One region of the Cohaesibacter marisflavi genome, then DNA from elsewhere that is predicted to be linked to it. Evidence: riboswitches for the same ligand, from Rfam matches in the RefSeq annotation. Region 1 holds a riboswitch; the other holds the start of a gene.

Evidence for each region. Region 1 has a riboswitch for cobalamin ahead of ACKPCT_RS03785 (TonB-dependent receptor plug domain-containing protein). Riboswitches for the same ligand answer to the same signal wherever they lie in the genome.
Region 2: it holds a riboswitch for cobalamin, as region 1 does, so the genes downstream of both, ACKPCT_RS12750 (ABC transporter substrate-binding protein) here and ACKPCT_RS03785 (TonB-dependent receptor plug domain-containing protein) in region 1, are expected to answer to the same signal.

The regions. Positions count from the first base shown of each region.
Region 1 covers NZ_OY762534.1:551,851-556,645, reverse strand. Annotated here, with positions in the region: gene ACKPCT_RS03785 (TonB-dependent receptor plug domain-containing protein) at 1-1,177, opposite strand, end outside; cobalamin riboswitch at 1,362-1,568, opposite strand; gene ACKPCT_RS03780 ((R)-mandelonitrile lyase) at 1,839-2,231, opposite strand; gene ACKPCT_RS03775 (carboxymuconolactone decarboxylase family protein) at 2,305-2,643, opposite strand; gene ACKPCT_RS03770 (LysR family transcriptional regulator) at 2,814-3,707, shown strand; gene ACKPCT_RS03765 (DEAD/DEAH box helicase) at 3,990-4,795, shown strand, end outside.
Region 2 covers NZ_OY762534.1:2,577,697-2,582,491, forward strand. Annotated here, with positions in the region: gene ACKPCT_RS12750 (ABC transporter substrate-binding protein) at 1-931, opposite strand, end outside; cobalamin riboswitch at 1,160-1,362, opposite strand; gene ACKPCT_RS12755 (hypothetical protein) at 1,435-1,698, opposite strand; gene feoB (ferrous iron transport protein B) at 1,695-4,208, opposite strand; gene ACKPCT_RS12765 (FeoA family protein) at 4,198-4,473, opposite strand; gene ACKPCT_RS12770 (hypothetical protein) at 4,736-4,795, shown strand, end outside.

The DNA.
Region 1 (4,795 bases):
TAACAGCGTCTTCGAAATCATCATTGACATCATATCGGACAGACCCGTTCAGGAACAGTTTGTCCCAATATTGGCCCTGATATTCACCAACGAAGCCATAAAGATTACGCTCCTGCGTACCGTTATTCAGATAGCCATCTTCAAAGCTTTCATACTCCCATTCGGAAGCGCCCGTAACACTGTGTTTGGCAGCGGCAAAGCTAGGCGTATCGAAGAAGTAGGTACCCTGATAACCAAGATGGGTCCGTTCAGTTTTTGCCAGATACAGGCCGCCGGAATTCTGCTTGCTTTCCACGTTGGTATATTCGGCCTTGACCTTCTGCACCAACTGGCCGTCCATTGATGACAGGGTCAGACCACCACCGGTGTAGAATTCACGCGTCTTGCTGTAAAGGCCCGCAGCATCAGTCGCTTTACCTGTGGTATAGCTTGTATTGTCCACGTCCGAGTTGCGATCCGTGTAGCGCATGGACCCATTGAAGCTCAGATCATCGGTCAAATCGACATTCAAGCGTCCATTGAGTGTGAGGTTGCGATCCCCATCATCTTCGGAGCCATCATCGGAAACGTTGAACCCGTCCGTTCTTCTGAAGGCGCCGGAAAAGGCATAATCGAAGCGCTCCTGACCTCCAGAGAGCCCCAGATCGACGAGGGCCGTGCCATCAGTGCCGGTTTCGGTTTTGATAGAGGCATGGTTGCCGTCCCGTTTGCCGGACTTGGTGATGATATGAACCACACCGGCAATCGCATCGGAGCCATAAAGCGCGCTCTGCGGTCCGCGCAAGACTTCAATGCGCTCGATATCAGAAACCTGAAGCCCACCAAAGTCAAAAGACCCGTTGGCATTCTCGGTAGCTTCGATGTCGTCGATCAGAACAAGCACATGGTTGGTCTGCGATCCACGGATACGGATATTTGTCAAACCGCCATAGGAACCGGTCCGATTGACAATCACACCCGGAACGCTTCTCAAAGCATCGGCAACATATTTTGTCTGGTTCCGTTCAAGCTGCTCACTGGTAACGACGGTGTAAGCCCGGCCTACCTTTTCTTCGTCAACCGGGATCAGCCCTGCACTAACCACAACTTCATCAAGGTTGAACTCTTCCGCATAGGCGCTTGTGCTTGCAAGCAAACCCAGGGCAATCAGGCTGGTGACACCCGCTTTTCCTGACATTGATAAACTCCCAACAACACCCCAACGCAAAATTTCGCGCTCGGAGCATCCATATTTATTCTGCCAACCAGCCCTTCATTTCAGCATGCGCACAAGCAGCCTCTGAAAGAGCAGGCAAACAGATCTGGTTTTTGTGATGTCACCTCAACGGAAAGGCCGCACCCTGACACACCCCGTATCAAAGGTCGGGTGACAGACAAGGGCAGGTCTCCTGGCTACGCGGGTCTTCGCTGAATATTCCCCTTCCCAACGGCTAAGGCCAGTCAGTGGATCTTCAAATATCAGCTTACCGCTCACAGTTGCGGGGGCAGCCACGGTCTCGACGAAATCGTCTCACCGTGTTCCCTTTTCATCCGAATGGATCGTCGGAACCTTCGTCTCGGGGCGTAATATGTAAAAAAAGTATTGCTGCGTCAACGCAAGCAGACCGCAAAAGGAAGACAGCAATCACTTTCCATAGATAAAACATTGAATTATCTATAGATATCAGAATACATACCGTCTTGTGAGAGCCATTTCTCGGTGCATAACTGGTGCAGAAATTACCACTAACTTCCCATGCATTTATAACAAATCAGTCACATACGTAAAAAGCCGGAAGCGATCAACGCTCCCGGCTTTCAGCCACTGTTTGATATGCTTGCCCCGATATCAAACGGGCTCAGCCCTCATATTGCTCATCTGTAACGGGATCGCCCCAGACATTGGCATCAGCCGACTCATCGGGAGCCTGCATGGCCACATGAACCATGAAGCGGTTAGGCGCAGCCCCATGCCAATGCAACTCATGGGGTTCAAAGAAAACAGCAGTCCCCGGCAGCAGAACTTCAACCGGTCCACCTTCTTTCTGGCAGCGGCCTTCCCCTTCAGTCACATAGATAAGCTGGCCGAGATTGTGGCTATGCCAGTGAGTGCGCGCGCCCGGTGTGAAATGCACATTCGCGGCATTCACACGCGTGCCATCCGGAGCCCCCATGAAGTCAACATATACATCACCAGTGAACCACTCGGCGGGCCCTTTGAAGGTATCGATACCATCGCGAAAGATTTTCATTGGTCTTTCCTTGTCATTATTGAATTTGTTCAGAACCGGCCCAAGTGCCATGTATCAGGGCCGCAATCATCGGCTATTTGCTATCAGCGTTTGCAAAGACTTCACGTGCTATCGGCAGGGCCGTGTTCGCAGTTGGCCAGCCCGAATAGAAGGCCAGATGCGTAATCACCTCGACGATTTCCTCTTTGCTGATGCCGTTTTCCATTGCCTTGTTGAGATGAAATGGCAGCTCATTGACGCGATAAAGGGAAATAAGGCTCGCAATTGTAATCAGGCTGCGATCTCGCGGTGAAAGACCGGGCCGCTCCCAGACATCACCAAACAGCACATCATCAGAATATCCGGCCAGTGCAGGAGCAATATCGCCAAATGCCTTGCGGGCCGGAGAAAGCTCTTCTTCTTCTTTTGCCATAGTTTTTTCCCTTCAGGATCTCAAAGTCACATCAGTGAAACGAGCCAATCGATACCGCGTGAACAGGTGCGTCATCGACCGGCCTTTCCAATCTTGCCGCCAATATAGAGGATGGTGATTTTTCGCTGTAGCTGTTAAAAACGAAATTCAGTATTAAGTGGAGCTAATCAATGGCCAAGCCAAGCTATGACGATCTGTCGGTTTTTCTCGCAGTTGATCGGGAGGGAAACTTCACCCGCGCGGCAGCCAAACTCGGCGTATCACCTTCTGCTGTCAGCCAGACGATCCGAGGGCTGGAGGAACAGCTCGGCGTGCGCCTTCTGACACGCTCCACCCGCAGCGTCACCCGCACCGAGGCTGGCGACAAGCTTCTGGCGCGTCTCGCCCCCATGTATGACGAAATGGATATGCTGCTTGCAGAAGTGAGCTCTCTGCGCGAGAAGCCGGCAGGCACCGTTCGCATCACGGCCGATGAAATTGCCATCGAGCAGGTACTCTGGCCCAAGCTGAAAAAGGTGCTCGACGACTATCCCGAAATCACCGTTGAACTGATGACCGACTATGGCCTGACAGACATTGTGGCCGAACGGTTTGATGCTGGCGTGCGACTGGGCGAGCTCATCGCCTCGGACATGATTGCCGTTCCCATAGCACCGGAAATGCGCATGACCGTTGTTGCCGCGCCGCGCTATCTGGACACCCATCAAAAGCCCACTCGTCCTCACGATCTCACCAGACATATATGCATCAACCTGCGCCTACCGACACACGGCGGCCTTTTCGCCTGGGAATTCAGCGAAAATGGTCAGGAATTTCGCATTCGAGTGGAGGGGCAATTGGTCTTCAACAGCGTGGGGCAGATTCTGCAAGCCACCCTTGATGGCTACGGACTGGCACAAATGCCACTTTGCCAGGTTGAGCCCCACCTGCAGAACGGCACGCTCGTAGAAGTACTGCAGGATTGGTCGGAACCCTTTGCAGGCTATCATCTCTACTATCCCAGCCGCCGCCAACAGACCGCCGCATTCCGAGTTGTGGTGGAAGCCCTCAGGCACCATTTCTGAGAAACCGGCCCGCAACGAAAAATGCTAGCGATACGAAATCACTTGAACCTTTGCTTTTTTTGCTGTACATAGCCATTTCTTGCCCGAGCGTGGACGATAGTCGCAATATCAGCGGAGCAAGATTTCTTGCTAACAATCGTGATGATTGTTGCCGGGACGAACTCTTTGAAGTTCAGACCCCATAGGCAGCTTTTCTGCGCAAGCTTCCCCCTTTTGACAAGACGAACGTCATTGCTCGCTGCATTCATGCGCGACCAAGCAATGGCATATGGACAGATCTTTTTGACAAATTTCAATGACCTCGGCCTCGCCGAGCCTCTTCTTCGTGCCCTTGAAGCCGAAGGTTACACCACCCCTACTCCCATTCAGGCTCAGGGCATTCCCGTGGCCATGTCCGGCAAGGACATTCTGGGCATTGCCCAGACAGGTACAGGCAAAACCGCATCCTTCGTGCTGCCTATCCTCGACCGTCTGGCTCGCAACGACAAACGCCCGACCCCGAAATCGACCGAAGCCCTCATTCTAGCTCCGACCCGCGAACTGGTTGCCCAGATTGCAGAAAATATCCGCGCTTACAGCAAGCATATGCGCGTATCGGTCACGATTGTGGTTGGTGGCGTCAAACCAGGGCCTCAGATCCGCAAGCTGGCCAGCGGCAGCCATATCATCGTTGCCACCCCAGGCCGCCTGCTTGATCACATGAACAATGGCTATGTTTCCCTCAGCCAGACCAGTTATGTCGTGCTGGACGAAGCAGACCATATGCTCGATCTGGGCTTCATCCCCGACATTCGTCGAATCATGAAGCAGTTGCCCAAGAAGCGCCAGACGTCCCTCTTCTCAGCCACGATGCCGACCCAGATCAAGGCACTGGGGCGGGACTTCCAGAACAAACCGACGGAAGTGGCTGTAGCCACCGTTTCCCGTCCGATCGAACGCATCACCCAGAGCGTCCACCTGCTTGATCACGCATCCAAACGTCAAGCCCTGACAAAGATGCTCTCCGAAAAAGATGTCGAACGCGCCATCGTCTTCACCCGCACAAAACGCGGTGCAGACAGGGTTAGCCAGCATCTGCAAAAAGCAGG
Region 2 (4,795 bases), 2.0 Mb from region 1:
AGCTATCTGGATAGACCAGCTTGCCGAGAAAATAAGCATCAGCAAGAATGGAGCCATAATTCTTGGTATAAAGCGCATAAGGCAGTGTGCCCCAAACCTGCCCCTTCTCTCTGGCGGAGAGAATTTGATAGGCAGGATCATTCATCAGTTCAGCCTGCCCACCGGCATCGGGACCAAGCTGTAGGGTTGCAAGATCAAGCAGAATGATCTCCGGATCCCATTCGATCAGCTTTTCCTTTGCAATGGTGGTGGCGTGCCCCCCACTCGCTTTCGCCTTGGATGCGGCAAGATTTTGAAGCCCCAGAGCAGCAAAGGGCGCATAAACCGGATCGGTGGATGCAAGCCCGCGCGACCCGCGGTAGGAGATGCCCCCGACATAGATGCTCGGAGCTTCCTTCTCAGACGCAGAGGCCCGCGCCTCAAGATCGGATCTTGTGTCCTTAAAGAAGGAGACCAGTTCGGCCGCTCTCTCTTTGCGGTCGAGCGAGTCTCCCATAATTTCCAGTGCCTGATAGAATTGCTCACTCTGACTATCAAGATCGCCATATTCCACGGCAATCACGGGAATATGCGTCTTCTGCTGGAGCACTTCCGGTTTCAGCCCAGAAGAGCCAACGGTCTTGAAGATGACCTGAGGAGCAGGATCGAGCGCCATGATCAGCTCCGGATTGTCCCGTCCCAGATGTTGCCCGAAAAGAGGCAAGCTCTTATAGGCTGGGGTCACCAGTGCGTAGGGACGCGAGTCAAAAGGCGATTTCCGTTTCTCCATTCCGTCGACCCCGACAACACGATCTTCAACGCCGAGATAAGTGAGAAGCCGCAAGCAGCCTGCGCCGGAGCAGATCACATGATCTACTTTGTCTGGAATATCATGCACGACCCCCAAGGTATCTTTGACGATACGTGCAGAAGCAGGAAGACTGAAAGACATAAGCGCCAAGGCGCAAGCAAATAGATATCGAATTTTCATAACATGGCCATTTTCAAGGAATGGAGGGAAGAAAATTCACGCAGATCCCAAAGTGGACCAAAGCCTTTGGCCACGGCGTGGTGCGAGCGCACAGCAAGCAGTCCTTGGCAGCAAGCAAGCCAAAAACGACACCAGTTTGAAAAAAGGAATACAAAAAAGACCTTCCTTCTGGAGCACCCCGCCCAGATCTGAATGAGTGGCATGTCGGCAGGTCTCCTGGCTCACAGGTCAATATGCTTTTCTACCTTCCCGGCTCAAACCAGTGGCAAAAGAGAAAAGCATTCTCTGTTTACAGTTGCGGGGGCAGCTCCGGATTCACGACAAGGCAAACGTCTTGCACGCACCGGATTCCCTTTTCATTCCTTTTGGAAACCGACATCCAATTTCTGTTGCAATTGCCTTGACCTGTCAATTGACAGATCAGCGCAGTCTCTCCTCACCGCACAAGCCATCAATAATAAAGGTCAAGGATCGTCTTTCTCGTTCCTCTCACTATTTGTGGGAAGAGGATCGGTGTTGAAGATGACTGGCCTTGCGGAACAGGAAGGACATCCATTGCCGGAGTTGGAAGGGCATCCATCACATACCCCGCGTTTTCGCCAGAGTTTGACATAGAGATATGCGATGGCTGCAACCACACAAAGGCCAAGCAGCAGAGCGTCCCATGAAAAAATATCGGTGCTTTCCAGTAGTCGGGAAGCTGCGCCCTCCGTCTGTTCCTGCATCATCCTGCTCCTGTCTGAATGACCGATTTGCGATCAAAGCGAGCGTCTCGCCTTTCTCCCAAAACGCCCACCAGAATCAACAAAGCAAGAGCGGCAAGATATATTCCTGTCATCATCTGGATACCGGAGATGTTCATCCATGTCCCCAGTGTGAAAACAAGGCTTGAAACCGTCAGCCCCAACACGGTGGGAAACAGAATTGAGAACAGCATCCATAAATAAGATCCGGTCTGGACCCTCACCATGACGGTCGTTGCAAGACAGGGGGGATAGAGGGCAAAGAACAGGATCATCGAGGCAGCCAGCAAAGCCGTTGCCCCTCCCGCCTTGGTCTCCTGCCCCATGCGCTGTTCCAGAGAGGCATTCTGATCTTCATCTTGCTGAAAGAGCACACCAAGTGTGGCAACCGAACTTTCACGCGCAGCAAAAGAGGACAGGAGCGCTACATTGATCTTCCAGTCGAAGCCGGCAAACTGTGTCACAGATTCCATTGACCGCCCGATAGCACCGAGGAAAGACCTCGTAATACGTTCTTCCTTCATTTCCCGCCGCAATGACTTGCGCGCATTGACCAGCCTTTTAAGCGCTAGACCGCCGGCCTTGGCGTCCTGATCTCCTTTCGGGGGTCTCACAAGAGGGTAAAAGTCTGCATTGCGCTTTTTAAACGCATCATTGACAGCCTTTGACCCAGCCGCCCCGCTCGCATTCAGCTTGGCGCGTTTATAGTCATTGTAATAGTTGACCAGAGCGACAAGATTTTCATCACTGGACAGGGCTTTGTAGGCGTTGTCCGCCATGCTTTCCTGAAAGCCGATGATGGCTCCCAAGCCTTCGGCTTTGAAATGCGCCATGCGGTCCTGCGACAATCCGGGAAACTGCAAAAGGGTGAAAACAACGATAGCCACCGCGATAACAATGGTTCCCACCTTCTTGATGTAGATCCAGGTGCGTTCCAGTGAGCGCTGGACGACGCCCCAAGCCGTGGGCGCATGATAGGCAGGCAACTCCATAACAAAAGGTGAGGTTTCATGCCCTTTAAGAACCGTCGTTGTCAGGAGTTTGGAAACAAGAAGCGCAAAGATGACCGTCATGGTTGAGATGTAAAACATCATCAGCGACTTGTGTTCGACGAAGAAAATGCTCAGCAGCAACGTATAGAGCGGCACCTTGGCCAAACAATTCATGAATGGTACGGCAAAAATTGTCGCCATACGCGCCCGATTATCCGGAATCCCCTTGGTTGCCATCACACCGGGTACGGCGCATCCCCCGGCAAAAACCCCACCAAGAATCAGCGGCAGCGTGCTTTGGCCATGCAATCCAAAGCGATGCAGCACCTTGTCGAGAATAAAGGCAATCCGCGCCATATAGCCGGAATCTTCCAGAATGGCGATCAATGCAAACAGGATCAGGAAAATAGGGACATAGTTGAGCAAGGTGTTGGCAGAATCAACCAGCCACAAGCCCAAGGCCCGCACATAAGGATCTTCAAGAAAGCCCGCGCTTGGGAGCAATCCGGCAACCAGCTCACGAAACCGCGCCAAATAGGGCCAGGTGTAGTTGGTCAGTTCATATCCCCAGACAATGGAGATCTGATAGATGAGATAAACAGTCAGGATGAGAAAGAGCGGCGCCGCCCACCGATTCAATACAACGCGATCTATGCGGCTTGTCAGGGACTCCTTGCCGCTTTCGTTCAAAACAACAACACCATCCAGCAGTTCGGCGATATGAGAATCTCGACTTGCAACAATATGGTCCGAGACGCTGATGCCCTTTGTCGTCTCAAACCTTTCCGACAGGGCTTGGGCAAAGCCCAGAATCTCCTCGCTTGCTGAGGCTTCTGCGTTCTCCTCAATCAAAATCCGAGCCTGACTGTCCTGCTCCAACAGCTTCAGGGCGAGCCATCGAACAGGAACCCTCCACTCGTCAACCTGCCTTTCCAAGTAGGCAGCAAGCTCGGAAATGGGGGCTTCAAGAGCTTCGTAGTCCACGGGGACATCAGGCAGTTGGACATTGGCCGCGCGCACCAGAACCGCATCACGCAGCGCGTCACGCCCTCGTCCACGGCTGCCAATTGTTTCGATCACCGGCTGCCCCAAACGCTCTTCAAGCGCATCTGTATCGATTGTCACTCCTCGGTCTGTTGCCACATCCATCATGTTGAGCACCAGCACGAGGGGAAGCCCCATCTCCAGAAGCTGAATAGTGAGATGGAGCGAGCGTTGCAGATTGGAGGCATCCACAATATTGACCGCGACATCTGGTCGCTCCCGCAAAAGATAGTCCCGCGCAACCCTTTCCTCGAGCGAAAAAGAGGTGAGGCTATAGGTCCCGGGCAGGTCTACGGCGACCACTGAAACGCCCTTGTAAACATACCGCCCGTATTTCTTGTCGACCGTCACACCGGGATAGTTTGCAACATGCTGGCGCGCGCCTGTCAGGCTATTGAAAAGCGTCGATTTTCCCGCATTTTGCTGCCCAGTTAAGGCAATGGTGATCTCACTGGTCATTGGCATCCTCACAGACTTCAATTGTGGCAGCTTCACGTCTGCGCAGGGTGATGTCTGTGGCACCAAGACGGAGCTCGATGGGATCGTTGAGCGGGGCAGCCCGCACGACCTGTACTTTGGCATTTGGCATCAAGCCAAGGTCCAAAAAGCGCTGTCGCACCGCGCCGGTGGCATTGTGGCGCCGGATCAGCACCAGTTCGCCGGGCAATATATCGTTTAGAGACAAGTATTTGGATAGGTTTTTAAGAGACGTATTAACGGTCATGTCGAGGCACCAACTTGTAGGAATAGACCCCATATTGGCAGGCCATCCGATCCGGTCACTTCGGCGGGTCCGCTATGAGATTGCGAATGATTACTATTTACAACAAGGCCTCACCTGAATAAAGTAAAAATTGAAAGAAAAACTCAACTTTTCTTTCAAATAACAGAATAGAACGATTCAAAAGAAGCGCCGGGCAAATACTTTTGAATATTTCTATATTTTTATTCTGCGTCAAACTGCCACAGTTACGGAATTTACTGACATGAAACAACTCACCGCGTTTTCTGCTCTGGCATTTCTTGCCATGACCAGTGTTTCTTTT